Regions from separate parts of the Streptomyces sp. NPDC049597 genome, predicted to be linked through region 1. Evidence: predicted binding sites of a transcription regulator. Region 1 holds the regulator's gene; the other holds the start of a gene.
What was found. Region 1 encodes HrcA, which represses chaperone genes, less so after heat shock. Its sites were predicted from a motif close to TTNGCACTCNGNNNNNCNGAGTGCNAA; they were not measured.
Positions count from the first base shown of each region.

Region 2: a site for HrcA is predicted at 11,196-11,222, ahead of groL (chaperonin GroEL). Genes of this name have one in related genera too.

Region 1 covers NZ_JBFAOY010000001.1:458,851-474,517, reverse strand. The annotation lists gene holA (DNA polymerase III subunit delta) at 1-972, shown strand, start outside; gene rpsT (30S ribosomal protein S20) at 1,402-1,668, opposite strand; gene lepA (translation elongation factor 4) at 1,938-3,803, shown strand; gene AB0K02_RS02165 (AMP-dependent synthetase/ligase) at 4,160-6,049, shown strand; gene AB0K02_RS02160 (ATP-binding SpoIIE family protein phosphatase) at 6,290-8,248, shown strand; gene hemW (radical SAM family heme chaperone HemW) at 8,276-9,508, shown strand; partial or broken gene AB0K02_RS02150 (Uma2 family endonuclease) at 9,609-10,182, shown strand; gene AB0K02_RS02145 (DUF3097 domain-containing protein) at 10,166-10,972, opposite strand; gene AB0K02_RS02140 (MBL fold metallo-hydrolase) at 10,999-11,721, opposite strand; gene hrcA (heat-inducible transcriptional repressor HrcA) at 11,885-12,901, shown strand; gene dnaJ (molecular chaperone DnaJ) at 12,902-14,038, shown strand; gene AB0K02_RS02125 (nitronate monooxygenase) at 14,550-15,623, shown strand; gene AB0K02_RS02120 (16S rRNA (uracil(1498)-N(3))-methyltransferase) at 15,620-15,667, shown strand, end outside.
Region 2 covers NZ_JBFAOY010000020.1:24,361-40,027, reverse strand. The annotation lists gene AB0K02_RS22205 (1-phosphofructokinase family hexose kinase) at 1-720, opposite strand, end outside; gene nagA (N-acetylglucosamine-6-phosphate deacetylase) at 839-2,002, opposite strand; gene AB0K02_RS22195 (ROK family protein) at 2,002-2,934, opposite strand; gene AB0K02_RS22190 (extracellular solute-binding protein) at 3,220-4,437, shown strand; gene AB0K02_RS22185 (DUF3263 domain-containing protein) at 4,579-4,815, shown strand; gene otsB (trehalose-phosphatase) at 4,826-5,671, shown strand; gene AB0K02_RS22175 (trehalose-6-phosphate synthase) at 5,936-7,318, opposite strand; gene AB0K02_RS22170 (hypothetical protein) at 7,376-7,594, opposite strand; gene AB0K02_RS22165 (glucosyl-3-phosphoglycerate synthase) at 7,633-8,574, opposite strand; SAM riboswitch class I at 8,691-8,835, shown strand; gene thrC (threonine synthase) at 8,853-10,157, shown strand; gene AB0K02_RS22155 (MoaD/ThiS family protein) at 10,154-10,429, shown strand; gene AB0K02_RS22150 (cold-shock protein) at 10,836-11,039, shown strand; gene groL (chaperonin GroEL) at 11,352-12,974, shown strand; gene AB0K02_RS22140 (hypothetical protein) at 13,162-14,001, opposite strand; gene AB0K02_RS22135 (DUF397 domain-containing protein) at 14,207-14,416, opposite strand; gene AB0K02_RS22130 (helix-turn-helix transcriptional regulator) at 14,397-15,239, opposite strand; gene AB0K02_RS22125 (hypothetical protein) at 15,355-15,576, shown strand; gene AB0K02_RS22120 (hypothetical protein) at 15,573-15,667, shown strand, end outside.

The sequences.
Region 1 (15,667 bases):
TCGACCGACGACCCGCTCGCCCCCGTCACCCTCGCCGTGGGCCAGGAGGACCTGCTCCTCGACCGCGCCGTGCAGCAGGTGGTGGCCGCCGCGCGGGCCGCCGACGCCGACACCGACGTACGCGACCTCACCGCCGACCAGGTGCAGCCCGGCACGCTCGCCGAGCTGACGAGCCCTTCGCTCTTCGCCGAGCGCAAGGTCGTGATCGTGCGCAACGCGCAGGACCTGTCCGCCGACACGATCAAGGACGTCAAGGCCTATCTCGACGCCCCGGTGGAGGAGATCACGCTCGTGCTCCTGCACCCCGGCGGCGCGAAGGGCAAGGGGCTCCTCGACGCGGCCCGGAAGTCCGGCGCGCGCGAGGTCGCCTGCCCCAGGACGACGAAGCCGGCCGAGCGGCTCACCTTCGTCCGCTCCGAGTTCCGGGCGCTGGGGCGGTCCGCGACACCTGAGGCGTGCCAGGCCCTGGTCGACGCCATCGGCAGCGATCTGCGGGAGCTGGCGAGCGCGGTGTCCCAGCTGACCGCCGACGTCGAGGGCACGATCGACGAGGCGGTCGTCGGGCGTTACTACACCGGCCGTGCCGAGGCGTCGAGCTTCAACGTCGCCGACCGGGCCGTCGAGGGCCGGGCGGCGGAGGCGCTGGAAGCGCTGCGCTGGTCGCTGTCGACCGGCGTCGCGCCCGTGCTGATCACGAGCGCGCTCGCGCAGGGTGTGCGCGCCATCGGGAAGCTGTCCTCGGCGCGGGGCGGCAGGCCGGCCGACCTCGCCCGCGAACTGGGCATGCCGCCGTGGAAGATCGACCGGGTCCGCCAGCAGATGCGCGGCTGGACCCCGGACGGCGTCGCGATGGCCCTGCGGGCGATCGCGGAAGCGGACGCGGGGGTGAAGGGCGGCGGCGACGACGCCGAGTACGCCTTGGAGAAGGCGGTCGTCACGATCGCCCGAGCGGCCCGCCTCCGCCGCGCCTGACCCTCCGGGGTCCTGCCCGCCGGCCCCCTGAGGGACCGCCCGGGGGGCGAGGCGCGGTGCCTTCCGCGCGGCTCCAGGGGGCGCGGCTCCTCACCGCCGCCCCCTCATGGGCCGTCCCGTCGGCGCTCGTCACCGGCCGGCACCCAGCCGCCGGGCCCCCGCTCCCCTCCCGCTCCGCCGCGCCCGCCCCCGTACCGCCGCGCGCACCGGCGTCCGAGGCCCGCCCCGCTCCCCGCGCCGCCGGCCCACCCGCCCCCGGACACGGCGAAGGCCCCGTCCGGTCCTGGGGAAGAACCGGGGCGGGGCCTTTGCTTTGGGATGGGTGCGCCGCACCCGCGTGGCGAACGCAGGCCGCGTGCGGCGCGAGGGGTGCCGGTCGGGAGCGGATGAGAGGGCCCGCTTGATCCCTAACGGCGATCAGTCACGTGCTCAGCCCTGGAGGGAGGCAACCTTGGAGGCCAGCGCCGACTTCTTGTTGGCGGCGGCGTTCTTGTGGATGACACCCTTCGAGACGGCCTTGTCGAGCTGACGCGAGGCGGCACGGGCAGCCACAGTCGCCTTCTCGACGTCGCCGGCGGCGACGGCCTCACGGGCCTTGCGGATCGCGGTCTTGAGCGACGACTTGACGGCCTTGTTGCGCAGGCGCGCCTTCTCGTTCGTCTTGTTCCGCTTGATCTGGGACTTGATGTTCGCCACGAAAAGCCCTTTTCTGGGGTTCACCCACGCCCATGGGGCGCAGGGGGAGTTCGATGATCTGCAACTTCGTGTCCCTCCCCCCTGGCCCTTCGGGCGCGGGAGGTGCCCCCAGCGAGGGGACGAGACACAGCTGCTCAGGCTACCAGTCGCCCCACGGGTGGCCCAAACCGGGCACAGCCCCTCACGCGTGGGACCATGGAGCCTACGTATCGATCCGACACGGACCCGAGCTCACCGACCCGGCGTCTGCCAAAGAATCAGGACCCTGCGTGCCCGCGACTCCTACCCACGTGCCCGAGCCGAGCCGTACCGACCCGGCGCTGATCCGCAATTTCTGCATCATCGCGCACATCGACCACGGCAAGTCGACGCTTGCCGACCGGATGCTCCAGCTGACCGGCGTGGTCGAGCAGCGGCAGATGCGCGCTCAGTACCTCGACCGTATGGACATCGAGCGCGAGCGCGGCATCACGATCAAGTCCCAGGCGGTCCGCCTGCCGTGGGCGCCCACCGAGGGTGAGGACCAGGGGAGGACCCACATCCTCAACATGATCGACACCCCGGGTCACGTCGACTTCACCTACGAGGTGTCGCGGTCGCTCGCCGCCTGCGAGGGCACCATCCTGCTCGTGGACGCCGCCCAGGGCATCGAGGCGCAGACGCTGGCCAACCTCTACCTGGCCATGGAGAACGACCTCACGATCGTCCCGGTGCTGAACAAGATCGACCTGCCGGCCGCGCAGCCGGAGAAGTTCGCCGAGGAGCTGGCGAACCTGGTCGGCTGCGACCCGGACGACGTCCTGCGCGTCTCCGCGAAGACCGGTCTCGGTGTCGAGGCGCTGCTCGACCGGGTGGTCAGGGACGTCCCGGCCCCGGTCGGTGTGGCGGACGCCCCCGCCCGCGCGATGATCTTCGACTCGGTCTACGACTCGTACCGCGGTGTGGTGACGTATGTACGAGTGGTGGACGGCCAGCTCAACAAGCGTGAGCGCATCCGGATGATGTCCACGGGAGCCACCCACGAGCTGCTGGAGATCGGCACCAACTCGCCCGAGATGCTCCCGGCCGACGGACTCGGCGTCGGCGAGGTGGGTTATCTGATCACCGGGGTGAAGGACGTCCGCCAGTCCAAGGTCGGTGACACGATCACCAGCCTGCACAAGGGCGCCACGGAGGCCCTCGGCGGCTACAAGGACCCCAAGCCCATGGTGTTCTCGGGGCTGTATCCGCTGGACGGCTCGGACTACCCCGAGCTGCGCGACGCTCTCGACAAGCTCCAGCTCAACGACGCGGCCCTGGTCTACGAGCCCGAGACCTCCGCGGCCCTCGGCTTCGGCTTCCGCGTCGGCTTCCTCGGCCTGCTGCACCTCGACGTCATCCGCGAGCGGCTGGAGCGCGAGTTCGGCCTCGACCTGATCGCCACCGCCCCGAACGTGGTCTACCGCGTGACCATGGAGGACGGCACCGAGCACACGGTCACGAACCCGAGCGAGTTCCCCGAGGGCAAGATCGACGAGGTGCACGAGCCGGTCGTGCGGGCCACGATCCTCGCGCCGAGCGAGTTCATCGGCTCGATCATGGAGCTCTGCCAGACCCGCCGCGGCACCCTCCTCGGCATGGACTACCTCTCCGAGGACCGGGTCGAGATCCGCTACACCCTGCCCCTCGCGGAGATCGTCTTCGACTTCTTCGACCAGCTGAAGTCCAAGACGCGCGGTTACGCCTCGCTCGACTACGAGCCCACCGGCGAGCAGGCCTCCAGCCTCGTCAAGGTCGACATCCTGCTGCACGGCGACAAGGTCGACGCCTTCTCCGCCATCACCCACAAGGACCAGGCGTACGCGTACGGCGTCCGGCTCGTCGCCAAGCTCAAGGAGCTCATCCCGCGGCAGGCGTTCGAGGTCCCGGTCCAGGCGGCCATCGGCTCACGCGTCATCGCCCGCGAGACCATCCGCGCCATCCGCAAGGACGTCCTCGCCAAGTGCTACGGCGGTGACATCTCCCGTAAGCGGAAGCTGCTGGAGAAGCAGAAGGAAGGCAAGAAGCGCATGAAGATGGTCGGTTCCGTGGAGGTGCCGCAGGAGGCCTTCATCGCGGTGCTGTCCAGCGACGAGGGCGGCAAGAGCAAGAAGTAGGCGGGAGACCGGGCGGCCGAGCGCGGGGCGGAAGCGGCCCCCTGCCTCGGCCGCCCGGTCCGTCCGCACCCGCTTCCCGGGCCTACCACTCTTCGCTTCCCCCGCGCGTACCGAAAAGCGCCCGTCCGGCCCTAGACGGGCGCTTTTCGGCCACCGGGCGGGCATGAATCGTTACATGTACACGGCATCGACCCGTGGCTGCGGAGAGCGGACCTGCGTTCCGTTCGTTATGAAGCGGCAGCCCGCAGGCTCTTACGCGCCGCCGATGTGCGCTCTACCCTGATCACGGCTCGATGGTTACTCGCCAGTTAAACAACCAGCCAGTCGTGCATGTTGCCGCAGGCCCGGAGGACGTCGTGAGCGAAACCCAGACCCAGATCGAGAACCGACCGCCATCGGTGGCGACTCTCTTCACCGAGCGCGTGTCGGCCACGCCGAACGGCGAGGCCTACCGCTACCCGGTGCCCCCCGCCTCGGGGACGGGCCCCGACGACTGGAAGTCCCTGAGCTGGGGCGAGGCCGCCGAGCGGGTCTACGCCATCGCGGCCGGCCTGATCGACCTCGGGGTCGCCTCCGAGGAGCGGGTCGCGCTCGCCTCCTCCACCCGCGTGGAGTGGATCCTCGCCGACCTCGGCGTCATGTGCGCGGGCGGAGCGACCACCACCGTCTACCCGTCGACCAACGCCGAGGAGTCGGCGTACATCCTCGCCGACTCCGAGAGCCGGGTGCTCATCGCCGAGGACGCCTCCCAGCTGGCGAAGGCCCGTGAGCGCCGCGCCGAGCTGCCCGAGCTGCGCCACGTCGTCGTCTTCGACGCCGAGGGCGTCGAGCCGGACCCCGCCGACCCGGAGGGCTGGGTGCTCACCCTCGCCGACCTGGAGGCACGCGGCGCGGCGTACCTCGAGAAGCACCCCGAGGCCGTCAAGGAGCGGGTCTCGGCCATCACCGCCGACCAGCTCGCGACGCTCATCTACACCTCCGGCACCACGGGCCGCCCCAAGGGTGTGCGGCTGCCGCACGACAACTGGTCGTACATGGCGAAGGCCATCGCCGCGACCGGGCTCGTCACGAAGGACGACGTCCAGTACCTGTGGCTGCCGCTCGCGCACGTCTTCGGCAAGGTGCTGACCTCCGGCCAGATCGAGGTCGGGCACGTCACCGCCGTCGACGGCCGTGTCGACAAGATCATCGAGAACCTGCCGGTGGTCCAGCCGACCTACATGGCCGCCGTGCCCCGCATCTTCGAGAAGGTCTACAACGGGGTCGCCGCCAAGGCACGGGCGGGCGGTGGCGCCAAGTACAAGATCTTCCAGTGGGCCGCCGGCGTCGCCCGCGAGTACGCCAAGGTCTCCCAGGACAACTTCCGCCGCACCGGTACGGCGTCGGTGCCCTTCGGCCTCGGCGTCAAGCACAAGGTCGCCGACGCCCTGGTCTACGCGAAGCTCCGCGACGCCTTCGGCGGCCGGCTGCGCGCCGCGGTCTCCGGCTCCGCCGCGCTCGCGCCCGACATCGGCTACTTCTTCTCCGGCGCGGGCATCCACATTCTGGAGGGCTACGGCCTCACCGAGTCGAGCGCCGCCTCCTTCGTCAACCCCGGGGAGGCGTACCGCACCGGCACGGTCGGCAAGCCGGTGCCCGGCTGCGAGGTGCGCATCGCCGACGACGGCGAGATCCTGCTGCGCGGCCCCGGCATCATGGAGGGCTACCACAAGCTGCCCGAGAAGACGGCCGAGGTCCTGGAGCCCGACGGCTGGTTCCACACCGGCGACATCGGCGAGCTGTCCGCGGACGGCTACCTGCGGATCACCGACCGCAAGAAGGACCTGATCAAGACCTCCGGCGGCAAGTACATCGCTCCGGCCGAGGTCGAGGGCCAGTTCAAGGCCGTGTGCCCGTTCGTCTCGAACATCCTCGTCCACGGCGCGGACCGGAACTTCTGCACCGCGCTCATCGCCCTCGACGAGCCCACGATCCTCGGCTGGGCCGAGGAGAACGGCCTGGGCGGCAAGTCCTACGCGGAGGTGGTCGCCTCGCCGCAGGCCGAGCAGCTCATCGACGGCTACGTGAAGCGGCTCAACGAGGGCCTGCAGCGCTGGCAGACCATCAAGAAGTTCCGCCTGCTGCCCCGCGACCTGGACATCGAGCACGGCGAGCTGACGCCCAGCCTCAAGCTGAAGCGCCCGGTCGTCGAGCGGGAGTACAAGGACCTCATCGACGAGATGTACGCGGGGTCCCGCGAGGACTGATCCGCACGCCACCGGGATACGCCGCACGACCGCGACACAGGCGTGCGGCGTGATCCTCGCAACACACCCCCGCGACCAGCGCAAACATGAAACGGCCCCACCCAGTTCGGTGACTCCGTGCTTATGAACGGGCTCAGTCTGTCACCCTGTCGGTGTCATAGCGGCGCACACAGCACCGACCAGGAGCCGCACGTGGGGTCCATTCCGTTGCAGCGGGACACCGGCAACCGGCCCGCACCCATGTCCGCCGGGTGGCCGGACGCCGACGGCGCGGGGGTGCGCGTCAGCCTGCCCGGGAACCTTCTGGCTCCCGGCACCGCGCGGCGCCTCGTCCGCACGGCCGTCGCCGAGTGGACGGCACTCGGGCTGTTCGACGCATGCTCCTGCTGCGACGGCCCGGCCGGCGGCTGCCCGCCCGGCACCCCCTGCCCCGAGCGGCTCGCGGACGACGCCGCCCTCGTCGCAGGCGAGCTGGTCACCAACGCCGTCGTCCACGCGGGCACGGCCGCCGAGCTCGTGTGCCGGTACGAGCAGCCCGCCGAAGAGGACGACACCGCGGCCGCCCTGATCGTCGAGGTCTCCGACCACCATCCCGACCGGCCCGTCCACAGCCATCCGCACGGCTTCGACCAGTCCGGCACCCCCGACTACGGACGCGGCCTCCATCTCGTCGCCGCCCTCGCCGAACGCTGGGGCATCACCTACCGCGCCGCGCTCAAGACCGTATGGGCACGGCTGCCGCTCGACGGCCGGGGCAGCCGGCCGCGGACCGGCGACGACCCCGTGGACCCGCACAGGACCGAGCCCGTCGCCGGCGCCAGTCCCGAGGAGCCCGCGCCGGGGCGGGACGACCACGAATGGCTCGCCCGCGGCGGGGCCGCCTCCTTCCTGGCCGAGGCGTCCGATCTGCTCGCCGGCCAGCTCGACGAGAACATGGTCGCCGCCCTCGCCGGACAGCTCCTCGTGCCGCGTCTCGCCGACTGGTGCGCGGTCTGGCTCGACGACGAGACCGGCCGGCACGGGCTGCGCGAGCCCGGCCGCACGGCCCCGGCGCCGCGTCTCGCCGGTGTCTGGCACCGCGACGAGTCCGCCGTGGAACACCTGCGGGAGGCTCTCGGCACGGAGGCGCCCAAACCGCCCGACCCGGGCTTCCAGGGCTCCGTGCCCGTCCCGTGGCCGGTCGTGTCCCGGGAGGGCGTCCCGGGAGCGCACGCGGGCGGCCACGGCAGCAGCGGGGCGGCCCTCGCCTACCGGCTGGCCGCCGGCGGGCGCGGGCTCGGCGTGCTCGTCGTCGCCCAGCAGGACGCCGCCCGGCTGCCCGACGAAGTGACCGCCCTCGTCGAGGACTTCGCCCGCCGGGTCGCGCTCGCGATCAGCGCCGCCCGCGAGTACACCCGGCAGGCGACCATCAGCCGCGTCCTGCAGCGCGGGCTGCTGCCCAGCAAGGTCGGGCAGATCCCCGGCGTCGACACCTGCCTGGTGTACGAGCCGAGTGGGGACGGCGTGGCAGGAGGCGACTTCTACGACGTCTTCCCGGCCGGGTCCAGCGGCCGCTGGTGCTTCGTGCTCGGCGACGTCCAGGGCAGCGGCCCCGAGGCCGCCGTCGTGACCGGGCTGGCCCGCCCGTGGCTGCGGCTCCTCGCACGGGAGGGCTACCAGGTCGGCCAGGTGCTCGACCGGCTCAACGGCCTGCTCCTCGACGACGCCATGGAGGCCGCCGAGGCCGCCGCCCTGCTCGTCACCGGCGGCCACGGCCCCGGCCTGCCGGACGGACAGCACTCCCGCTTCCTGTCCCTGCTCTACGGCGAGGTCGTGCCCTCCCCGGACGGCCGCGGCGGCGCCCGGTGCACCCTCGCGAGCGCCGGTCACCCCCTGCCGCTGCTGCTGCGCCCCGACGGGACGGTCACCGTGATCGCGGAGCCGCAGGTGCTCCTCGGGGTGGTCGACGACGTGGCGTACCGGAGCAGCACGTTCGACCTGGCGCCGGGCGAGACGCTGCTGTGCGTCACGGACGGGGTGACCGAGCGGCGCTCCGGACCGCGCATGTTCGACGACGGGGACGGTCTCGCGACGGTCCTCGCCGGGTGCGCGGGGCTGTCGGCGAAGGGCGTGGCGGAACGGATCAGGGCGGCGGTGCACGCGTTCGCGCAGACGCCGCCCGGGGACGATCTGGCGCTGCTGGTGCTCCAGGCGGGATGACGCCGCGGGTGAAGGACAATGGGGGGCATGCCTTCCGTACTGCCCGACGGCGAGCCCGTGCCCGAGGACGGCTCGCTGCCCGCGTCCGCCCTCGACGGCGCGGGTGAGCGGCCGCTCGCCTTCTACCTGCACGTGCCGTACTGCGCGACGCGCTGCGGCTACTGCGACTTCAACACCTACACGGCGACCGAGCTGCGCGGCTCGGGCGGCGTGCTCGCGTCCCGCGACAACTACGCCGAGACGCTCGCCGACGAGATCCGGCTGGCCCGCAAGGTCCTCGGCGACGACCCGCGCCCGGTGCGGACGGTGTTCGTCGGCGGCGGCACACCGACGCTGCTCGCGGCCGGTGACCTCGTACGGATGCTGGACGCGGTGCGGGAGGAGTTCGGGCTCGCCGACGACGCGGAGATCACCACGGAGGCGAACCCGGAGTCGGTCGGCCCGGAGTATCTCGCGGCCCTGCGGGCCGGCGGCTTCAACCGGATCTCCTTCGGCATGCAGAGCGCGCGGCAGCACGTGCTGAAGGTGCTCGACCGCACGCACACGCCGGGCCGGCCGGAGGCGTGCGTCGCGGAGGCGCGGGCGGCGGGCTTCGAGCACGTCAACCTCGACCTGATCTACGGCACGCCGGGCGAGAGCGACGACGACTGGCGGGCGTCCCTGGAGGCGGCGGTCGGCGCGGGACCGGACCATGTGTCGGCGTACGCGCTCATCGTCGAGGAGGGCACGCAGCTGGCGCGGCGCATCCGGCGCGGCGAGGTCCCCATGACCGACGACGACGTCCACGCGGACCGCTACCTGATCGCGGACGAGGTGCTGTCGGGCGCCGGATACGACTGGTACGAGGTCTCCAACTGGGCCACCTCGCAGGCCGGCCGCTGCCTGCACAACGAGCTGTACTGGCGCGGCGCGGACTGGTGGGGCGCGGGCCCCGGAGCGCACAGTCACGTGGGCGGGGTGCGCTGGTGGAACGTGAAACACCCCGGCGCGTACGCGGCGGCGCTCGGTCAGGGGCGCTCGCCCGGTGCGGGCCGTGAGGTGCTGACGGCGGAGGACCGCCGGGTGGAGCGGATCCTCCTGGAGCTGCGACTGAGGGACGGCTGCCCGCTCGATCTCCTCAGGCCCGCCGGCCTGGCTGCGGCGCGCCGCGCCCTCGCCGACGGGCTCCTGGACCCCGGCCCCTACGCGCGGGGCCGCGCGGTGCTGACCCTGCGGGGGCGGCTGCTGGCGGACGCGGTGGTGCGGGACCTGGTGGACTGATCACTCAGGCGGGGGAACCGCTGCGGATCGCAGGTGCGGCCCCTACCCTGATGCCTAGGCTGCCGCTCACAGGCCGCGGCGGAAGTGGAGGGCCACGGAGATGACCGCTGTGGATGATCACCGGATGACCGAGTTCTTCGAGAGCCTCGAGGTTCCCGAGGGGGTCAAGGTGGAGCTCCTCAGGGGGAAATCGTGATGACGGCGGGGCCGGACCTGGTCCACAACCCTCTTCGTGCAATCTGTTCAGGACGCGATTCCTCGGGATCGCTGGCACCGGTTGCAGACTCAGGACGTCGACATCCTCCGAGAGGCCAGCGAGCCGCAGCCCGACCTCGTCGTACTGGCACGGGACGCGGCTCCCGCATCCCGGTCGGCTGTTGCCTTCCGCACTCGTCACGATGCTGGTCGAGGTGGTGTCCAAGACAAGCAAGCTCCGTGACTACGTGACCAAGCGGTCGATCTACGCCGCCGGGGGTGTACCCGCGTACCTGATCATCGACCCCTCTGCTGCCAAGTGCGTGGTGCTGACCGAACCCGGCGGCAGCGGTGAGCAGGCCGACTATCGTACGGAACGAACCAGCAAGTTCGGAGAGCCAGTCCCTCTCGACGCCCTCGGCCTGACGCTCGACACCTCGGACTTCGGCACCCTGCCGGACGTCACGCAGGCTCCGTGACGAAGTCGATCAGCTCCTCCACCCGCCCCAGCAGCGCCGGCTCCAAGTCCTTGTAGGACCGCACACGCGACAGGATGTGCTGCCAGGCCGCACCCGTGTTGTCCGGCCAGCCCAGTGCCCGGCACACCCCCGTCTTCCAGTCCTCGCCGTGCGGGATCCTCGGCCACGCCGCGATGCCCAGCGACGACGGCTTCACCGCCTCCCACACGTCGATGTACGGGTGGCCCACGACCAGCACGTGCGGGTCGGTCACCGAAGCCGCGATCCGGGACTCCTTGGAGCCGGCGACCAGGTGGTCGACCAGCACGCCCAGGCGGGCGTCCGGGCCCGGGGCGAACTCGGCGACGATCGACTGGAGATCGTCGATGCCGTCCAGGTACTCCACGACCACGCCCTCGATGCGCAGGTCGTCTCCCCACACCCGTTCCACGAGTTCGGCGTCGTGGCGGCCCTCCACGTAGATCCGGCCGGCGCGGGCGACCCGGGCACGGGTGCCGGGGACCGCGACCGAGCCCGAGGCCGTACGCGCGGGGACGGCCGGCGCCGGCGCGGACGGGCGGACCAGCGTGACCACCTTGCCCTCCAGCAGGAAGCCCCGCGGCTCCAGCGGGAAGACCCGGTGCTTGCCGAAGCGGTCCTCCAGCGTCACGGTGCCCGCCTCGCAGCGGATCACCGCTCCGCAGAAGCCGGTCGCGACCTCCTCCACCACCAGATCGGGCTCCGCGGGTACCTCCGGGACCGGTGCCGACCGCTTCCACGGAGGTGTCAGGTCAGGGCTGTAGCTGCGCATGTCGGATGACGATACGACCGGTCGCCCTACGACACGCCGAAACGCGCCGCCAGCTCGTCACGCTGCGTCCGCACGAACGCCGCGTCCACCGCCGCGCCGTGCCCCGGCACGTACAGCGCGTCCTCGCCGCCGAGCGCGAGCAGGCGGTCGAGCGCCGCCGGCCAGCGCGAGGTGATCGCGTCCGGGCCCGCCTGCGGCTCGCCCGACTCCTCCACCAGGTCGCCGCAGAAGACGACCTCGGGGTCGCCGGGCACGAAGAGGGCGAGGTCGTGGCCCGAGTGGCCCGGTCCGACGTTGGCCAGCAGCACCCGGCGGCCGCCCAGGTCGAGCGTGCACTCCCCGCTCACCAGGTGGTGCGGCAGCGCCAGCAGATCGGCCGCCTCCGCCGCCGCGGCCGCCGGGACACCGTGCCGCACCGCGTCGGCGCGGATCGCGTCGCGTTCGCGGCTCAGCAGCGTGTCCACGCCGACCGCCCCGTAGATCTCCGTACCGGCGAACGCCGCCGTGCCCAGCACATGATCGAAGTGCGGGTGGCTCAGTGCGATGTACGTCACGCGGCGTCCGCCCGCCAGCGCCTGCGCCTGGACGCGGAGCTCGGCGCCCTCACGGATCGTCGAGCCCGTGTCGTACAGCAGGACGTGCTGCTCGCCCAGCACGAGGCCGACGGTCGCGTCCCAGGCCGGCAACCTGCGCCGGCCGACTCCGTCGGCCAGCCGTTCCCACCCGAAGTCTTCCCAAGCGGCGTCCATACGGCGACGCTATCCGCATCGACCAGCACAGGTCTCGCGGTAGCGTGGTCGGCCGCCCTTGCTAGGGGCGTACCCCGCCGCCGTACACTGGCCGGGGGAAGCTGGCACTCGGCCGTATCGAGTGCCAGGACACACCAAGGACCGGCAGCTGGAGGTGCGCGCGATGCTCAGCGAACGCAGGCTCGAAGTCCTGCGCGCCATCGTCCAGGACTACGTCGGCACCGAGGAGCCCGTCGGTTCCAAGGCGCTGACGGAACGCCACAAGCTCGGTGTCTCCCCGGCCACCGTCCGCAACGACATGGCCGTGCTGGAGGAGGAGGGCTACATCGCCCAGCCCCACACCAGCGCCGGCCGCATCCCCACGGACAAGGGCTACCGGCTGTTCGTCGACAAGCTGGCCGGCGTCAAGCCGCTGTCGTCCCCCGAGCGCCGGGCCATCCAGAACTTCCTGGACGGAGCCGTCGACCTCGACGACGTCGTGGGCCGCACGGTCCGCCTGCTCGCGCAGCTGACCCGGCAGGTCGCCGTCGTCCAGTACCCCTCGCTGACCCGCTCGACCGTCCGGCACGTGGAGCTGCTGTCGCTGGCGCCCGCCCGGCTGATGCTCGTACTGATCACGGACACCGGCCGGGTCGAGCAGCGGATGGTCGACTGCCCCGCGCCGTTCGGCGAGACGTCGCTGGCCGACCTGCGGGCCCGGCTCAACAGCCGCGTCGTCGGCCGCCGCTTCACGGACGTGCCGCAGCTGGTGCAGGACCTGCCCGAGTCCTTCGAGACGGAGGACCGCGGCACGGTCTCCACCGTGCTCGCGACCCTGCTGGAGACGCTGGTCGAGGAGACCGAGGAGCGGCTGATGATCGGCGGCACCGCCAATCTCACCCGCTTCGGACACGACTTCCCCCTGACGATCAGGCCGGTGCTGGAGGCGCTGGAGGAGCACGTCGTGCTGCTCAAGCTGCTCGGCGAGGCCAAGGAATCGGGCGTGACCGTGAGGATCGGGCATGAGAATGCCCACGAGGGACTGAACTCCACGTCCGTCGTCTCGGTCGGCTACGGTTCGGGCGGCGAGGCAGTCGCCAAACTCGGCGTGGTCGGACCGACCCGCATGGACTACCCCGGAACGATGGGAGCGGTACGCGCAGTGGCACGTTACGTCGGACAGATCCTGGCGGAGTCGTAAGTGGCCACGGACTACTACGCCGTACTCGGCGTGCGCCGCGACGCATCGCAGGACGAGATCAAGAAGGCCTTCCGCCGCCTCGCGCGTGAACTCCACCCGGACGTGAATCCGGACCCGAAGACGCAGGAGCGCTTCAAGGAGATCAACGCGGCGTACGAGGTGCTCTCGGACCCGCAGAAGAAGCAGGTCTACGACCTCGGCGGCGACCCGCTGTCCCAGGCCGGCGGCGGTGGTGCGGGCGGCTTCGGCGCGGGCGGCTTCGGGAACTTCTCCGACATCATGGACGCCTTCTTCGGAACGGCGTCGCAGCGCGGGCCCCGTTCGCGTACGCGGCGCGGCCAGGACGCCATGATCCGCCTGGAGGTCGAGCTCAACGAGGCGGCCTTCGGCACGACCAAGGACATCCAGGTCGACACGGCCGTGGTGTGCACGACGTGCTCCGGCGAGGGCGCGGCGCCGGGCACCTCCGCGCAGACCTGTGACATGTGCCGCGGCCGCGGCGAGGTCTCGCAGGTCACGCGGTCCTTCCTGGGCCAGGTCATGACCTCCCGTCCGTGCCCGCAGTGCCAGGGCTTCGGCACCGTCGTGCCGACCCCGTGCCCGGAGTGCGCGGGAGACGGCCGGATCCGGTCGCGCCGCACGCTCACCGTCAAGATCCCCGCGGGTGTCGACAACGGCACGCGCATCCAGCTGGCCGGAGAGGGCGAGGTCGGCCCGGGCGGCGGCCCCGCCGGTGACCTGTACGTCGAGATCCACGAGATCGCGCACCCGGTCTTCCAGCGACGCGGCGACGACCTGCACTGCACGGTGACGATCCCCATGACGGCGGCGGCGCTGGGCACGAAGTGCCCGCTGGAGACGCTCGACGGCATCGAGGAGGTCGACATCCGGCCCGGCACGCAGTCCGGCCAGTCGATCCCGCTGCACGGGCGCGGCATCACGCACCTGCGCGGAGGCGGCCGGGGCGACCTGATCGTCCACGTCGAGGTGACGACGCCGACGAAGCTGGACCCGGAGCAGGAACGGCTGCTGCGGGACCTGGCGAAGCTGCGGGGCGAGGAGCGGCCGACGGGCCAGTTCCAGCCGGGGCAGCAGGGTCTGTTCTCGCGTCTGAAGGACGCGTTCAACGGGCGTTAGCCCGTGGGGTTCCCCACCCCGTCCCTCCCGGGACCGGGGGCTCTGCCCCTGGATCCCGCAGCACGCTTCGCGCGGTGCCGTCGAACCTCTCCTGTGGCCTGGCGGCCGTGGGAGAGGCCCGGACGGGCGGGATCTCCCCCGCGAAATCCAGGTCTGCCGGGGTGTGAGGTGCGGGGTGTCTCCCCACCGGTCGGCCGGGCCGGACGTGCCGCGGGCAGAGCCGGCCCGTCCGCGGTTGAGGCGCGGTGTTCGGGCGCAGCCGGCGAACACCGCGCGAAGGACGGTACGGCTCCGGGGCGCACCCCGGTGACGAGAGACGGGGTACGAACCACGGCCGCCAGGCCGTAGGGGGATCGAGGCGCTGCGGGTCCACCCAGGGGGTCGGGCGGACGCCCCCGTTCAGGGGGAACAGGCGTGGGAGGGACAGGGCGCCGCAAGCGCCACCCGGCCCGGCCCAGCGGGGCGGAATCCTCGATTCGGTCGGGGGACCGGGGCATGCGACGATGCGTGCATGTCGTCCGCGCTGACCGGTCTTTGCCGTTATCCGATAGTGCAGGCCCCCATGGCGGGGGGTGCGTCCTGTCCGGAGCTCGCCGCCGCCGTGTCCGACGCCGGCGGGCTCGGGTTCCTCGCCGCCGGGTACAAGACGGCGGACGGCATGTACCAGGAGATCAAACAGATCCGCAGCCGCACCGCGAGCCCCTTCGGCGTCAATCTGTTCATGCCGCAGCCCGGCACGGCCGACCCGGCTGCCGTCGAGGTCTACCGGCATCAGCTCGCCGGTGAGTCCTCCTGGTACGAGACCCCGCTGGGCGACCCCGACGCGGGGCGGGACGACGGCTACGAGGCCAAGCTCGCGATCCTGGTCGACGACCCCGTCCCGGTCGTCTCCTTCACCTTCGGCTGCCCTTCGCGCGACGCGCTCGCCGCCCTGTCCGCCGCCGGCACGGTCACGGTGGTCACCGTCACCACGCCGGAGGAGGCGCAGGCCGCGCAGTGGGCGGGTGCCGACGCCGTGTGCGTGCAGGGCATCGAGGCGGGCGGCCACCAGGGAACGCACCGCGACGACCCGGCCGCGGACGGCTCCGGCATCGGGCTGCTCTCCCTGATCCCCCTGGTGCGCGAGGCGGTGCACCTGCCGGTCGTCGCGGCCGGAGGCCTGATGCGGGGCGCTCAGATCGCCGCGGTGCTGGCGGCGGGAGCGAGCGCCGCGCAGCTCGGCACGGCGTTCCTCGTCTGTCCCGAGTCCGGGGCGAACGCCCTCCACAAACAGGCCATGACCAATCCCCTCTTCGCCCGCACCGCGTTGACCCGTGCCTTCTCCGGGCGGCCGGCGCGCGGGCTGGTGAACCGCTTCATGCACGAGCACGGCCCGTACGCCCCCGCCGCCTACCCCGAGGTCCACCACCTGACGAGCGGGCTGCGCAAGGCGGCGGCGAAGGCGGGGGACCCGCAGGGCATGGCGCTGTGGGCCGGGCAGGGCCACCGGTTGGCCCGCGAGCTGCCCGCCGGGCGGCTGGTGGAGGTCCTCGTCGCGGAACTCGACTCCGCGCGCGCCGCGTTGGCGATGGGGGGTGCGCGATGACCGCCCCCGTCTTCGTCGTCGAGTCGCTCGAAGGCGTCGCGCCG
Region 2 (15,667 bases), on a different contig from region 1:
CCGGACCGCCGCGGGCGGGGACGCCTGCCAGATGCCCTCGGAGGTGGCCGCGACCAGGCCCTCGGGGCCGAGCGAGCCGACGACCGCGTGCGCGCCGCGGCGGCGGGCGTCGCGGGTGGCGCGCAGTGGTTCGCGGGAGCCGGTGAGCTGGGCCAGCTCGTCGGCGTTCGGCTTGATCAGGTCGGGGCGGGCGGCGATGCCGCGGCGCAGCGGTTCGCCGCTGGTGTCGAGGAGGACGGGCACGCCTGCGGCACGGGCGCGGCGGACCAGTTCGGCGTAGGCGCCGACATGGATTCCGGGGGGCAGGCTGCCGCAGAGTGCGACCGCGTCGGCCTCGGCGAGGAGGGTTTGGTACGCGGCGAGGAACGCTGACCATTCCTCGGGTGTGACGTTCGGGCCCGGCTCGTTGAGCTGCGTGGTGTCACCGCTCGCGTCGTCGACGACGGCGATGGTGCGGCGGGTGGTGCCCGTGACGGGGACGAACGCGTCGCGCGGGGCGAGCGGCGCGAGCATCTCGCGCAGCACGGCGCCGGTGTGGCCGCCGGCGAAGCCGGTGACGACGGTCTCGTGGCCGAGGGCGCTGAGCACGCGGGCGACGTTGACGCCCTTGCCGCCGGGACGTTCCCTCACCTCGCCGACGCGGTGTGTGGTGTGCGGGGTGAGTGCGGCGATCTTGTACGTGATGTCCAGGGCGGCGTTGAGTGTGACCGTAAGGATCACTCGTCTGCACCCCCGGATAGTGCGCCTGCCGTACTCGTACGGGTCCTGATCATGCCAAACGGAAGGCGGTTGGCCCAAGACCTGGTGACCAACCGCCTTGCCGGGGTTTGCGTAGAAATCACACCACTTGTGGTGCAATCACCCAATCGCCGCGGCGCATCACGCCCGTGAGCGCGAACTCCTCGTCGAGGACGACCAGGTCCGCGTACTTGCCGGGCTCCAGCGAGCCGACCTCGTCGTACACGCCGAGCAGCTTCGCCGGGTTGGCCGAGATGGCGGTCACGACGTCCGCCACCGGGATCCGGTCGACGGTGACGGCCCGCTTGAAGGCCGTGTCCAGAGTGAGCGTGGACCCGGCGATCGAGTCGCCCTCCACGAGCCGCGCGACGCCCTGCTTGACCTCGACCTCCAGCGGTCCGAGCTGGTAGCGGCCGTCGCCGAAGCCCGCCGCGTCCATCGCGTCGGTGATGAACGCGACCCGGTCGGCTCCCGCGCTGCGGAAGGCGAGCTCCAGGGCCGCCGGGTGCAGGTGGGTGCCGTCGTTGATGAGCTCGACGGTGACCCGCTCGTCCTCCAGCAGCGCGGCGATCGGCCCGGGCGCGCGGTGGCCGAGCGCGGGCATGGCGTTGAACAGGTGTGTGGCGACGGTGGCGCCCGCGGCGATCGCCGCACGGGTCTGCTCGTACGTGGCGTCCGTGTGCCCGATCGCCGCGATGACGCCGTGCTCGGCCAGCAGCCGTACGGAGTCGATGCCGCCCGGCAGTTCGGTGGCGAGCGTCATCATCCTGGCGGTGCCGCGCGCCGCGTCGATCAGCTTGCGGACCTCGGCCGGGTCGGGGTCGCGCAGCAGCTCCTCGCTGTGGGCGCCCTTGCGGCAGGGAGAGATGAACGGGCCCTCGAAGTGGATGCCCGCGAGGTCGCCCTGTTCGACGAGTTCGGACAGGAAACCGGCGCGGTGCGCGAGGAAGTCCATGTCGCCGGTGACGGTGGAGGCGACGAGGGTGGTCGTGCCGTGCTGCCGGTGGGTCCGCACGCCCCGCAGCACCTCGTCGACGGTGCCGGAGGTGAAGGAGGCTCCGCCGCCGCCGTGGTTGTGGAGGTCCACGAAGCCGGGGACGATCCAGTGCCCGGACAGGTCGAGCGCGACAGCGTCGCCGGGTGCGGACGCGGCGATCCTCGTGCCCTCGACGGCGATCCGGCCGTTCTCCACGGTCCCGGTCGGCAGCACCACACGGGCTCCGGCGAGAACGGTGCTCGTGGTGCTTCCGGTGCTGGCGGCCATCAGGCGGTTACCTCCGTGGCGAGTAGATCCCAGGCGAGCAGTCCTGCGCCCAGGCAACCGGCGGTGTCCCCGAGGGCCGCCGGGACGATGTCGGGCAGCCGCTGGAACGTGACGCGTTCCTCGACGGCCGCCCGCAGCGGTGTGAACAAGGTTTCCCCCGCCTCGGCGAGGCCGCCACCGATGATCAGCGTGCGGGGGTCCAGCAGGGTGAGCGCGGTGACGAGCCCGTCGGCCAGCGCGTCCACGGCGTCCTGCCAGACCCGCAGGGCGGCCGGGTCCCCGGACTCGACGGCCTTGGCGCAGTCGGCGGCGTCGGCGCCCGGATCGCCGGATGCGGCGGCCCAGGCGCGGGACACGGCGGAGGCGGAGGCGAGGGTCTCCAGACAGCCGCGCCGGCCGCAGCCGCACTCGGGGCCGCCGGGCCGTACGACGACATGGCCGATCTCGCCCGCGCAGCCGTGCGCGCCGGCCTCGATGGCCCCGTCGATGCCGATGGCGCCGGCGATGCCGGTGCCGAGCGGGACGAAGAGGAACCGGTCGGTGCCGCGGCCCGCGCCGATCCTGCCTTCGGCGAGGCCGCCGGTGCGCACGTCGTGGCCGAGGGCGACGGGCACGCCGCCGAGCCGCTCGGCGAGCAGGTCGCGGAGGGGCACGTCGCGCCAGCCCAGGTTGGCGGCGTAGACGGCGATGCCGCGTTCGGCGTCGACGATGCCGGGCACGGCGAGTCCGGCGGCCTCGGCCGGGCGGCCGAGACGCGCCTGTCCGTGGGCGCGGAGGTCGGCGGCGAAGTCGAGGACGGACGCGACGACGGCGTCCGCTCCCCGGGCGCGCCCGGTGGGGCGCCGCGCCTCGTGCAGCAGTGTCCCGTCCGCCCCGACCAGAGCGGCCTTCATGCCGGTGCCGCCCACATCGAGGGCGATGACGTGTCTCACGAAGACAGTGTGGCGCGTGGACCGGGAACAGGTCTAGTCCAGTAGGGGGGATTGTTGTCGCGCCATACAAAACCGCGTGGCGTGACGGGCCAGGTGCGGCGGGCGTTGCGAAAGCGAGACCGGCAGTGGTGTAGACCTCATGAACGGACGTGGAAGAATCGGTGCTCGTCTCGCAGGGCGTCATGGGGGACCTACCGGGGCGAAACGACAACTGACAGCAGAGGGTGGGGGAGTGCCGTGAAGCGGCCCTTCATAGGTCTGACCGCGGCAGTCGCCGCACTCGGCATGACGGTCGCGCTGAGCGGCTGCGGCAACGGATCCGACCACGTCACCCTCGAGCTGGTGGCCGCCGACTACGACCTCGCCGGCGGCCAGAGCAGCAAGACCTACTGGGCCGGCCTCACGGCCGCGTTCGAGGCCGAGAACCCCGGCATCGACGTCGAGGTCCGGATCGAGTCCTGGAACGACGTCGACCGCAAGGTCGCCGAGATGGTCGAGGCCGGAGAGGCCCCCGACATCGCGCAGATCGGCGCCTACGCCGACTACGCGGCCGCCGACAAGCTCTACTCCGCGGACCAGCTGCTCTCCATCCCCGTGCAGTCCAACTTCCTCGGCCCGCTCACCGAGGCGGGTGAACAGAAGCGCACCCAGTACGGACTGCCCTTCGTCGCCTCGACCCGGCTGCTCTTCTACAACAAGGAGCTGTTCGCCGAGGCCGGCGTCGAGGAGGAGCCGAAGACCTGGGCCGACCTGGAGGAGGCCGCCCGGAAGCTGAAGTCCGGCACCGACGCCGCCTACCCCTTCGCCCTGCCGCTCGGCCCCGAGGAGGCCCAGGCCGAGACGATGATGTGGCTGCTCAGCGGCGGCGACGGCTACACGGACCCGGTCGGCTCGTACGCGATCGACTCCCAGCGCAACATCGACACCTTCACATGGCTGAAGGAGCACCTCGTCGAGGAGGGCCTGACCGGTCCGGTCGCGCCCGGAAGGCTCAACCGCAAGGACGCCTTCGCGGCGTTCACGCGGGGAGAGGTCGGCATGCTCAACGGCCATCCCTCCCTCCTGCAGGCCGCCGAGAAGAAGGGCATCGAGGTCGGCACGGTCGCCCTGCCGGGCCGGGACGGTGAGGCCAAGGCATCGATGGGCGTCGCCGACTGGATCATGGGCTTCAAGGAGAACGGGCACCGCAAGGAGATCGGCACGTTCCTCGACTTCGTCTTCGCCGACGAGAACGTCCTGGAATTCGCCGACCAGAACGACCTGCTCCCCGTGACCGTGTCCGCCTCCGAGGCGATGGAGACCGACCCTGCGCACAAGGACCTGAAGGCGTTCCTCCAGGAGCTGCCCGGCTCGGTGCTCCCGCCCGTCGGCAAGACGTCGTGGGCCGCGGTCAGCGAGAGCATCAAGAAGAACATCGGCAAGGCCGTCGAGCCGGGCGGCAGCCCCGCGAGTGTCCTCGGCCGCATCGCCCGCGAGGCGGATGCGGCGGAAGCCGCGGAGTAGCGGGTCGTTCCGTGGGGCGAGTGCGGACGGATGTCCCCACGCGTCCCGTGGGGAAGCGGGGCCCGGTCCCCGCGCGTCCGGTGGGGGCCGAGTGGGGCCGGATGTCCCCGCGCGCCCGTCTGCGGCGATAGGTTGGATCGTATGACCGACGAGCCCACGCTGACCGAGCGTGAGTGCGCCGTCCTAGGGGTGGAGCGACGGTCCTGGGCCGGGCCCGGGGCCAAGGAGCGGGCGATCAGGGAGCAGCTGGGGATGTCCCCGGTGCGCTACTACCAGCTCCTCAACGCCCTCCTCGACGACCCGCGCGCCCTCGCCCACGACCCTGTCACCGTCAACCGGCTTCGCCGTGTGAGGGACGCCAGGAGAAGTCGCCGATAAGGTCGGGTGCATGGGCAGCTCCCCGTACGCACACTCCCTGCCGACGCCGTCGACCCCCGCAGGCCGCGACGGGCTCGCGGCACTGCTGGACCGTCCCGCCGGGGCCGTCGTGGGCCTCGACTTCGACGGCACCCTCGCCGAGATCGTGCCCGACCCCGAGCAGGCGCGTGCCCACCCCGCCGCCGTGCCGGCGCTGGCCGCCCTCGCCCCGAAGGTCGCGTCCGTCGCGGTGATCACGGGCCGGCCCGCCGGGGTCGCCGTGCGCTACGGAGGTTTCGCGGGTGTCGAGGGCCTCGACCACCTGGTGGTCCTCGGGCACTACGGCGCCGAGCGCTGGGACGCCGTCACCGGGACCGTGAACGCGCCCGCGCCGCACCCCGGTGTCGCCGCCGCGCGCGCGGAGCTGCCCGGCTTCCTCGACGGCCACGGCGCCTGGCAGGGCACGTGGATCGAGGAGAAGGGCCGGGCCGTCGCCGTGCACACGCGCCGCGCGCAGGATCCGCAGGGCGCCTACGAGGCCCTGCGCGAACCGCTCGCCGCGCTCGCCTCCCGCCACGGCCTGATCCTGGAGCCGGGCCGCATGGTCCTGGAACTGCGCCCGCCGGGCATGGACAAGGGCGTCGCGCTGGCGGAGTACGTGCGGGAGGTGGGCGCCACGGCCGTGCTCTACGCCGGGGACGACCTGGGCGACCTGCCCGCGTACGGCGCGGTCGAGAAGCTGCGGTCGGACGGGGTGCCGGGCCTGCTGGTGTGCAGCGGCACCGAGGTCCCGGAACTGGCGTCGCGCGCGGACCTGGTGGTGCCGGGGCCGGGCGCGGTGGCGTCGCTGCTGGCGGCGCTGTCGGAACGGGTCTAGCGGGGCGGGTCCGGTGGTGCCCTGCGGGGCTTCCCCTCCCCGCCCCTTCCCGTAACCGGGGGCTCTGCCCCCGGACCCCCGCGCCTCAAACGCCGACGAGGCTGATGTCGCGGAGCGAAATCCAGCCCGTCCGGCGTTTGAGGACACCGCGCGAAGCGCGGTACGGGGTCTGGGGCGAAGCCCCGGTTCGGGAAGGGGCGGGTAGGGGAAAGCCCCGCGCAGCGGCCACGCCCACCGGCGTCACGCGCCCCGCGCCCCCGGTTCTCAGCCTCGCAGCGCGTCCAGCTGGTCCAGGAACCAGCGCCGCGGCGGCAGCGACGTCGCCGCCGACGACAGGCGCTTCGTGCGCTCCGCCCGTTCGGCGTCCGGCATCGTCAGCGCCGCGTGCAGCGCCTCCGCCGTGCCGGTCACGTCGTACGGGTTGACCGTGATCGCGTCCTCGCCCAGGTCCCAGTACGCCCCCGCCTCCCGGGACAGCACCAGCGCGCACCCCGCGTCCGAGACGACCGGGACCTCCTTGGCGACCAGGTTCATGCCGTCCCGGATCGGGTTGACGAGGGCGACGTCGGCCAGCCGGTACGCGGCGAGCGAGCGGGCGAAGTCGTCCTTCACGTGGACGACGACCGGGGTCCAGCCCGCCGTGCCGTACCGCTCGTTGATCTCGGTGGCCAGCCGGGAGACCTCGGCCGTGTAGTCCCGGTAGACCGCGAGGTCCTGCCGCGACGGGTAGGCCAGCGCGATGTGGACGACCCGCTCGCGCCACTCGGGGCGGGTCTCCAGCAGTTCCTCGTACGCCAGCAGACCGCGCACGATGTTCTTGGACAGCTCGGTCCGGTCGACGCGCACGATCGTCCTGCGGCCCTCGCCCACCTGCTCGCGCAGCTGCGCCATCCGTTCCGCCACGTCCGGCCGGTGCGCCCGCTCGCGTAGGAAGTCCGCGTCGGCGCCGAGCCCGTGGACCCCGATCCGCGTCGTTCCGGTGCCGCCGGTGACCCGCTCGCAGCACGCGGTGAACGCGTCCGCCCACCGCCGCGTCAGGAAGCCCAGCCGGTCCGCGCCCAGCATCCCCCGCAGCAGCTCCTCGGCGACGTCGTCCGGCAGCAGCCCGAAGTAGTCGGCGGGCGCCCACGGCGTGTGCGAGAAGTGGCCGATCCGCAGGTCGGGACGCATCTGTCGCAGCATCCCCGGCACCAGCGCGAGGTGGTAGTCCTGCACGAGCACCGCCGCGCCCTCGGCCGCCTCGGCGGCCAGCGCCTCGGCGAAGGCGCGGTTGTAGACCCGGTAGGCGTCCCACTGCCGGCGGAACTCCCGGTCGAAGACCGGCTCCAGCGGCGTCTGGTAGAGCATGTGGTGCACGAACCACAGCACCGAGTTCGCGATGCCGTTGTACGCGTCGGAGTGGACGGCCGGATCGATGTCGAGCATCCTCACGCCCGGCTCGCTCACCCCGCGCCGCACGGCCTCGCGGTCGCCGTCGCCGAGGGCGGCGCACACCCACAGCGACCGCGCGTCGGAGCCGATCGCGGAGAGGCCGGAGACGAGACCGCCTCCGCCGCGGCGGGCCTCCAGCCCGCCCTTGCCGTCCGGTGAGTAGGAGACCGGGCCGCGGTTGGAGGCGACGAGGATCTGAGCAGCGTCGGTGACCATGTGGCGAACCTAGCCCGTCCCGTATTGCCTCAAACGTGCGTGCGGCCGCGGCGCGGGTCAGTGGTCACGTTTCCGGCCACGGGCGGCGGCGACGGCGACCACGCCCGCCGCGGTCAGGCTGAGCGCGACCCCGCCGAGCAGCCACAGCTGCTCGGCGGTCGTACCGGTGCCGGCCGGCTCACCGGTGTGCCGCGGCCCCTCGGCGGCCAGAGCCGGCGCCGTGCCCTGGATCCCGCGCATGACGTCCATGAGGTCGGTGAGGTCCATGAGGTTCATACATAGGAAAGTTAGACAGAACGGACAGAGGTTCCGGCTTATGCCGCGCGACGCGCCGCGTACTCACCGATCTCGCGCATAGGCGGCCGCTCCTCGGTGTCCACCGGGTGGTTCCGCGGCACGAATCCGCGCTCGCCGCGCTCGAACTGGGTGAGCTCGGGCCGCACCAAATGACCCCGGGCCAGCCGCAGTTGCGCCGTGCGGTAGATCGTCGCCGCCATCCGGCCAAGTGCCTGACCGTCCTGGTGGCGATGCCTGCGCGTGCCCACGTCGACCTGGGCGAGCGCGTCGAGCCCCACCAGGTTGAGGGCGTCCACCAGCAGCCCCAGCTCCACTCCGTAACCGACCGGGAACGGCAGTTGCTCCAGCAGGGAACGCCGGGCCGCGTACTCGCCGCCCAGCGGCTGGACGAAACCGGCCAGTTGCGGCCAGTGCAGATTCAACAGCGGCCGCGCCACGAGCTCGGTCACCCGGCCGCCCTGAGCGGGGGCGCCACCGAACGGGCGGTCGTACATCGCCTTGACGAACTGCACCTCGGGGTCGGTCAGCAGCGGCCCGACGATCCCGGCGACGAAGTCCGCGGAGAACTCGCGCAGGTCCGCGTCCACGAAGCACACGATGTCACCGCTGGTCACCAGCAGTGACCGCCACAGCACCTCGCCCTTGCCCGGCACCGCCGGTATGCGCGGCAGGACGGTGTCCCGGTGGACCACCCGCGCGCCCGCCGCGGCCGCCACCTCGGCCGTGCGGTCGCTCGACGCCGAGTCGATCACCACCAGCTCGTCCACCAGCGGAACGGGGCCCGACATCAGCCCGTCGCGTATCGCGGAGACGATCTCCCCGACCGTCTCCTCCTCGTTCAGGGCCGGCAGCACCACGCTGACCGTGGTGTTCTTCTTGGCGGCCAGCAGCCGGCCGAGCGGGCGGTCGGCCACCGACCAGGACCGCCGGGCGAGCCAGCGCTCCACCTCATCCAGCACGTGATCTCCATCTCGCGGATCGGACGACCATCTCAAGCGTCCAGGGGTTCGGTTACAGTCTTGAACAACGCGCAGGACGGCCGCATGTCGGGGTCGCCGCGCCGACAACCGAATACCGCTCATCCAGAGGGGCAGAGGGACACGGCCCGTTGAAGCCCCGGCAACCCTCCAGCCGATCTCTGCGCACATCGCGCGAGGCTCACGGCTAGGGAAGGTGCCAATTCCGTCTCGCGGCGAGATGCGCCGCGGGGAAGATGAGGAGAAAGGGCCTCGCCTCCATGGCTGTGCAGACTGTTGCCACCACCAACGACTCCGCCGGTTCCGCCGGATCCGTCGACCTGGGCCCCGCCTCCGGGCTCTCCTGCCGCGAGTGCGGCGAGCGGTTCGACCTCGGTCCGATCTTCGCGTGCGAGGTCTGTTTCGGGCCGCTCGAAGTCGCGTACGACGTGCCGAGCGGCGACCCCGAAGCCCTGCGCGAGCGCATCGAGTCCGGCCCGGAGAACATCTGGCGCTACGCGCCGCTGCTGCCCGTCCCGGCCGACGTCGCGGACAAGCCGAACCTGAACCCGGGCTGGACCAAGCTCGTCAAGGCCGACAACCTGGCCCGTGAGCTGGGCGTCGAGGCCGGCAAGCTGTTCGTCAAGGACGACTCCGGCAACCCGACGCACTCCTTCAAGGACCGCGTCGTCGCCCAGGCCCTGGAGGCGGCCCGCGCCTTCGGCTTCACCACCCTCTCCTGCTCCTCCACCGGCAACCTCGCGGGCGCGGTCGGCGCCGCCGCGGCCCGCGCCGGCTTCCGCTCCTGCGTGTTCATCCCGCACGACCTGGAGCAGGGCAAGGTCGTCATGGCCGCGGTCTACGGCGGTGAACTGGTCGGCATCGAGGGCAACTACGACGACGTCAACCGCTTCTGCTCCGAGCTCATCGGGGACCCGGCCGGCGAGGGCTGGGGCTTCGTCAACGTCAACCTCCGGCCGTACTACGCCGAGGGCTCCAAGACGCTCGCCTACGAGATCTGCGAGCAGCTCGGCTGGCGGCTGCCCGACCAGATCGTCATCCCGATCGCCTCCGGCTCCCAGCTCACCAAGATCGACAAGGGGCTGCAGGAGCTGATCAAGCTGGGTCTGGTCGAGGACAAGCCCTACAAGATCTTCGGCGCCCAGGCCGAGGGCTGCTCCCCGGTGTCCGTCGCCTTCAAGGCGGGCCACGACGTGGTCAAGCCGCAGAAGCCCGACACCATCGCCAAGTCCCTGGCGATCGGCAACCCGGCCGACGGCCCGTACGTGCTGGACATCTGCCGCCGCACCGGCGGTGCGGTCGAGGACGTCACCGACGAGCAGATCGTGGACGCGATCAAGCTGCTGGCCCGCACGGAGGGCATCTTCACGGAGACCGCCGGCGGCACGACCCTCGGCGTGGCGAAGAAGCTGATCGAGGCCGGCGTCATCGACCCGTCCCTCACCACGGTCGTCGTCAACACGGGTGACGGCCTCAAGACCCTCGACGCGGTGGCGCCCACGACGGGTATGACCGCTGTCATCCGACCCAACCTGGACTCTTTCCGAGAGGCTGGCCTCGCATGAGCGTCAACGTCCGTATCCCCACCATCCTCCGCACGTACACGGGCGGGCAGGCCGAGGTCCCCGCCGAGGGTGCGACCCTGGCCGAGGTCATCGCGGACCTGGAGAAGAACCACACGGGCATCGCGGCCCGCGTCCTGGACGACCAGGGCAAGCTGCGCCGCTTCGTCAACGTGTACGTGAACGACGACGACGTCCGCTTCGAGCAGGGCCTGGAGACGGCGACGCCGGACGGTGCGGGCGTCTCGATCATCCCCGCCGTCGCCGGCGGCTGATCTCCCACGCGTCATCCCGCGTTATCGGTATTGCCCCCTCCGCGAGAGAAGCGGAGGGGGCAATTCTGCATGGTTGAGCGCGGTAGAGTCTGGGAAGCCCCCTCCGCCGGCCGCTCGGCAATGCGTTCTCGTTCCACGAGAATGCGCCAAAGTGAGCGATCGAATTGCGCCGAAAGTGGCACTTTGCCGGGCCCGACTTGCCCCGGAATTCAATGAATTCGCATGGATCGGCCGATCGGTCCTGCGCAGATTTCTCGTCCGATTGACCTGTTGCAGAGGGCAGTTGGGCAGATACATTCAGCCGCGGTCGACGCGTTCCGGCGCACACCCCTCCTGCTGGGGTGAGGTCTGACCCGGGTCCGCGAAGTGCGGTCCTGTGCAAGGGCCAGTAATAGGGGAGTTAGGCATGGCTCAGGGCACCGTCAAGTGGTTCAACGCGGAGAAGGGGTACGGCTTCATCGCGGTCGACGGTGGTGCGGATGTTTTCGTCCACTACAGCGCGATCCAGATGGACGGATACCGCACCCTTGAAGAGGGTCAGCGAGTCGAGTTCGAGATCTCGCAGGGCCAGAAGGGTCCGCAGGCTGACATGGTCAAGCTCGCCGTCTGATCCGATTGATCCAGGCGCGTTCGGCCACCGACGCACTCACGCACGAGGGGCTCGCCTCCCGGTCACCGGGATGCGGGCCCCTCGTGCGTGCGCCGTGGCGGTCGCCGTGAGCGTCAGGCGCTTGCACTCTCAGGGGTCGAGTGCTAATCATTGGCGTTAGCACTCTCCGAGTGAGAGTGACAGAACTTGGATCGGGTCGGTGAGGTCCGCAGGCCGGGTGGGGCAAGGAACCACGCGGCACGCAGACCGTCCGTCGCGGGCGCCGGATGCGATCCGAAGGCAATCCACCCCAGTCCGGGAGGACCACTTCACATGGCCAAGATCATCGCGTTCGACGAGGAGGCACGGCGCGGTCTCGAGCGCGGGATGAACCAGCTCGCCGACGCCGTCAAGGTCACCCTTGGTCCCAAGGGTCGCAACGTCGTCCTCGAGAAGAAGTGGGGCGCCCCCACGATCACCAACGATGGTGTGTCCATCGCCAAGGAGATCGAGCTCGAGGACCCGTACGAGAAGATCGGCGCCGAGCTGGTCAAGGAAGTCGCCAAGAAGACGGACGACGTCGCCGGTGACGGTACGACCACCGCGACCGTTCTCGCCCAGGCGCTCGTCCGCGAGGGTCTGCGCAACGTGGCCGCCGGCGCCAACCCGATGGCCCTCAAGCGCGGCATCGAGAAGGCCGTCGAGGCCGTCTCCGGCGCCCTGCTGGAGCAGGCGAAGGATGTCGAGACCAAGGAGCAGATCGCTTCCACGGCCTCCATCTCCGCCGCCGACACCCAGATCGGTGAGCTCATCGCCGAGGCCATGGACAAGGTCGGCAAGGAAGGCGTCATCACCGTCGAGGAGTCCCAGACCTTCGGTCTGGAGCTGGAGCTCACCGAGGGCATGCGCTTCGACAAGGGCTACATCTCGGCGTACTTCGCCACCGACATGGAGCGTATGGAGGCGTCCCTCGACGACCCGTACATCCTGATCGTCAACTCCAAGGTCGGCAACGTGAAGGACCTCCTTCCGCTGCTGGAGAAGGTCATGCAGTCCGGCAAGCCGCTGCTGATCATCGCCGAGGACGTCGAGGGCGAGGCCCTGTCCACGCTCGTCGTGAACAAGATCCGCGGCACCTTCAAGTCCGTCGCCGTCAAGGCCCCGGGCTTCGGCGACCGCCGCAAGGCCATGCTGAACGACATCGCCATCCTCACGGGCGGCACGGTCATCTCCGAGGAGGTCGGCCTCAAGCTCGAGAACGCCGGCCTGGACCTGCTGGGCCGCGCCCGCAAGGTCGTCATCACCAAGGACGAGACCACGATCGTCGACGGTGCCGGTGACAGCGACCAGGTCGCCGGTCGCGTCAACCAGATCCGCGCCGAGATCGAGAACAGCGACTCGGACTACGACCGCGAGAAGCTCCAGGAGCGCCTCGCGAAGCTGGCCGGCGGCGTGGCCGTCATCAAGGCCGGCGCCGCGACCGAGGTCGAGCTCAAGGAGCGCAAGCACCGCATCGAGGACGCCGTCCGCAACGCGAAGGCGGCCGTCGAGGAGGGCATCGTCGCCGGTGGTGGCGTGGCGCTGCTCCAGGCTTCCTCGGTCTTCGAGAAGCTCGAGCTCCAGGGCGACGAGGCGACCGGCGCCAACGCCGTGAAGCTCGCGCTGGAGGCCCCGCTGAAGCAGATCGCCGTCAACGGTGGTCTCGAGGGCGGCGTCGTCGTCGAGAAGGTGCGCAACCTGGCCGTCGGCCACGGTCTGAACGCCGCGACCGGCGAGTACGTCGACATGATCGCCGAGGGCATCATCGACCCCGCGAAGGTCACCCGTTCCGCCCTGCAGAACGCGGCCTCCATCGCGGCGCTGTTCCTCACCACCGAGGCCGTCATCGCCGACAAGCCGGAGAAGGCCGCCGCGCCTGCCGGTGGCGGCATGCCGGGCGGTGACATGGACTTCTGATCCTTCACGGATCGGCAGTTCGCACGCTGTACGGACCGAGGGCGGCACCCCACTCCCAGGGGTGCCGCCCTCGGGCGTCTCCCGGGGCCGCCCGCGGCCGTCCGTCCTCAGCGCTCGTAGTGGTACCGGCAGGCGGCGACGCGGATCTCGTCCTCGACGACCTTCCGCAGACGGACTACGGGCAAGGTCATGTGTGTGTCGTCTCGGGTGGGCGGGACGCCGCCGCTCTCGCCTCGGCCGCCAGGGCGCGGACGCGGGAGGGTGGGAGCGGCGGAGGTGGGGCCGACCGCGTCCCTCGGCAGTGGGCGCACCTGCCGGACCGCAGGTCCCCCGCCCCGGCCGGACGCCCGCACTCGCCGCATTCCAGGATGCGTACGGGGAGGGGCTTCGGCGGCGGCGCGGGCGGGAGCTTGTCGACCAGCCGGCGGCGGGCGAGGGCGGCCGGGTGGTGGACCGGGGCAGGGAGTCCGGTCGTGAGCGCGTGCAGCACCTGCCGCTCGGTGGCCTCCCGCGCGAACCACTCCTCGACCAGCGGCGCGAGGGTCGTGCAGTCCGCGTGGGACAGCGACATCACCGGGTTCTCCCGCCCGAGGGCGGCGAGCAGGATGTACGCCCGTGAGCGAGTGGGCCGGGGCGGCCGTTCCTCCGGCACGTCGCCCCGCTGGTACGCCGCCCACCACGCGTCGTCCCGCGCGGCACGCGACCACCAGGTGCGCGTCACCCACTGGGAGCTGCCCGACGCCGACGTCACGCATTCCAGGCCGCGCCGCAGATGGCCGGCCGCGATGAGGGAGTTGAGCGCCTTGCCGACCGCCCACTGGCCGTACGGGGTGTACTTGGCCAGCGTCTTCACCGAGATGTCGCTGGTGTCCGGCAGCTTGTCGATGTACGCGGCGATGGCGGCTTCGCGGGGCCGCAGATGCGTGAAGTCGTCGGCGGTACAGGGAGGCTGGCCCGGGACCGTCCGTTTGCCGTAGCCGGGGTTGGCGAGGGGATGCGGGGCAGCACTAAAGTGGCCGTCAGCCATGGATCGAGTCCGTTTCGATCTGGTGGTGAGACCCCCGCAGGTGTTCCCGCACCGGGCGGGGGTCGTCGTTTATCGGAACGCTAGAGCGTGATGACGCTGCGTGGCAAGTCGGTCACCGTGCAGGGTGGGAGGGTGGGTTGAGGCCCATCCACCCATTCCTCTCAAGAGCGCTCGACTCTCGTAACTTGAGCTCCGGGAAACGGGGTTACGCCGTCTTGAGGTTCGTGACGAAGGCGGACCAGGCGGCGGCCGGGAAGACCAGGCGCGGGCCGTCCGGGTTCTTGGAGTCGCGGACGGGAACGATGCCGGGGTGGGCTGTGGCGACCTCCACGCAGTTGCCGCCGCTGCCGTCGCTGTAGCTCGACTTGAGCCAGACTGCCGTCGTCAGGTCGTACTCAGGGCTGCTGGTCTTCATGCGTGTAATCCTCCGCCACTGACTCGATCAGGGCCAAGGATGATTCCGGCGACAGTGCGCTGGCCCTGACGAGATCGTAGGCCAGCTGATGGCGGGTGACCGTGGCCGGACAATCCTCCAACTGGCCAGTGCCCGGGCCCTCCAGATAGGCGAGTGGGGGTGCGTCATGGAAGGTCATCAGCTTGAGAGCGCCGCCCATCGACGCGTGCGCTCCCGCGTCGAAGGTCAGTACCTGCACGATGATGCGATGGCGTCGTGCAAGCCCCGCAACATGTCGCAGGGCCTCTGCCGTCACCGCCTTGTCGCCCACCTGCCGACGTAACACCGCCTCGTCCAATACGGCCCATAACAACGGTCTTGTGGGATCGGTCAGCAGGCGCGCGCGGTCGAGCCTCGCCTCCACCAGATCATCGATGACATCCTCCGTCGCCGTCGGCTGGTATGCCCGGAACACCGCCCGTGCGTACGCCTCCGTCTGCAAGAGGCCAGGAATCAGCAGCGGCGCGTACTCCCTGATCGTCTCCGCCATCGCCTCCGCCTCCGCCGCCTCCGCGAAGTGGTCCGGGTAGCGCGACTTGCCGGACACCTCGCAGTTGCGTGCGAAGAAGTCGTCCGTGTCCAACAGTTCGTCCAGTTGGACCGCGTGCTCGCGGAGGATGCGGCGCGTGCCCGCCTCCATCTGGCCGATGTACGAGCTGCTCACGAACAGCGGGCGGCCCAACTCGTCCTGCGTGAGGCCGGCTTTCATGCGGGCGTGGCGCAGTTCCGCGCCGAGCAGCGCCCTGGGGGACGTGGACGGGTCGAGATCCTTGGGTCCGGGCATGGTGCAACTCCTGGCTCAGCAGGTCGCGTTGTTGGGTCACCGTCTCTTCCCAGGCTAGCGACGCTCGGACACGCTGGGTGAGGAAAGCGAACACTCAGTGGTGGAGGTGCCAGGCATGGGGCAGGTCGTGCGTTCGGGGGAGCGGCTGCGGGCCGCCGAGGAGGTGGTCGCACAGCTCCGGGACGGGCTCGGCGTGGTGTCGGTGACACTGCCGTCGCTGCGGGTCGACCCCGTCTCGCTGGCGAGCGACATGCCGTATCCGCTGGTGGACCTGGGGCGTTGCAACCTCGACACGGCACTGCGGCTGGCCGCCGTCCTGCAGGGGCTGGAGAAGTGACGGCCGACGTCCCGGAGCTCGGGGAGTACGCCGTCGACACGCGCGACGGGCGGGTGGGCGTGGTGATGGGGTGCGTCGGGACGTACGTGCA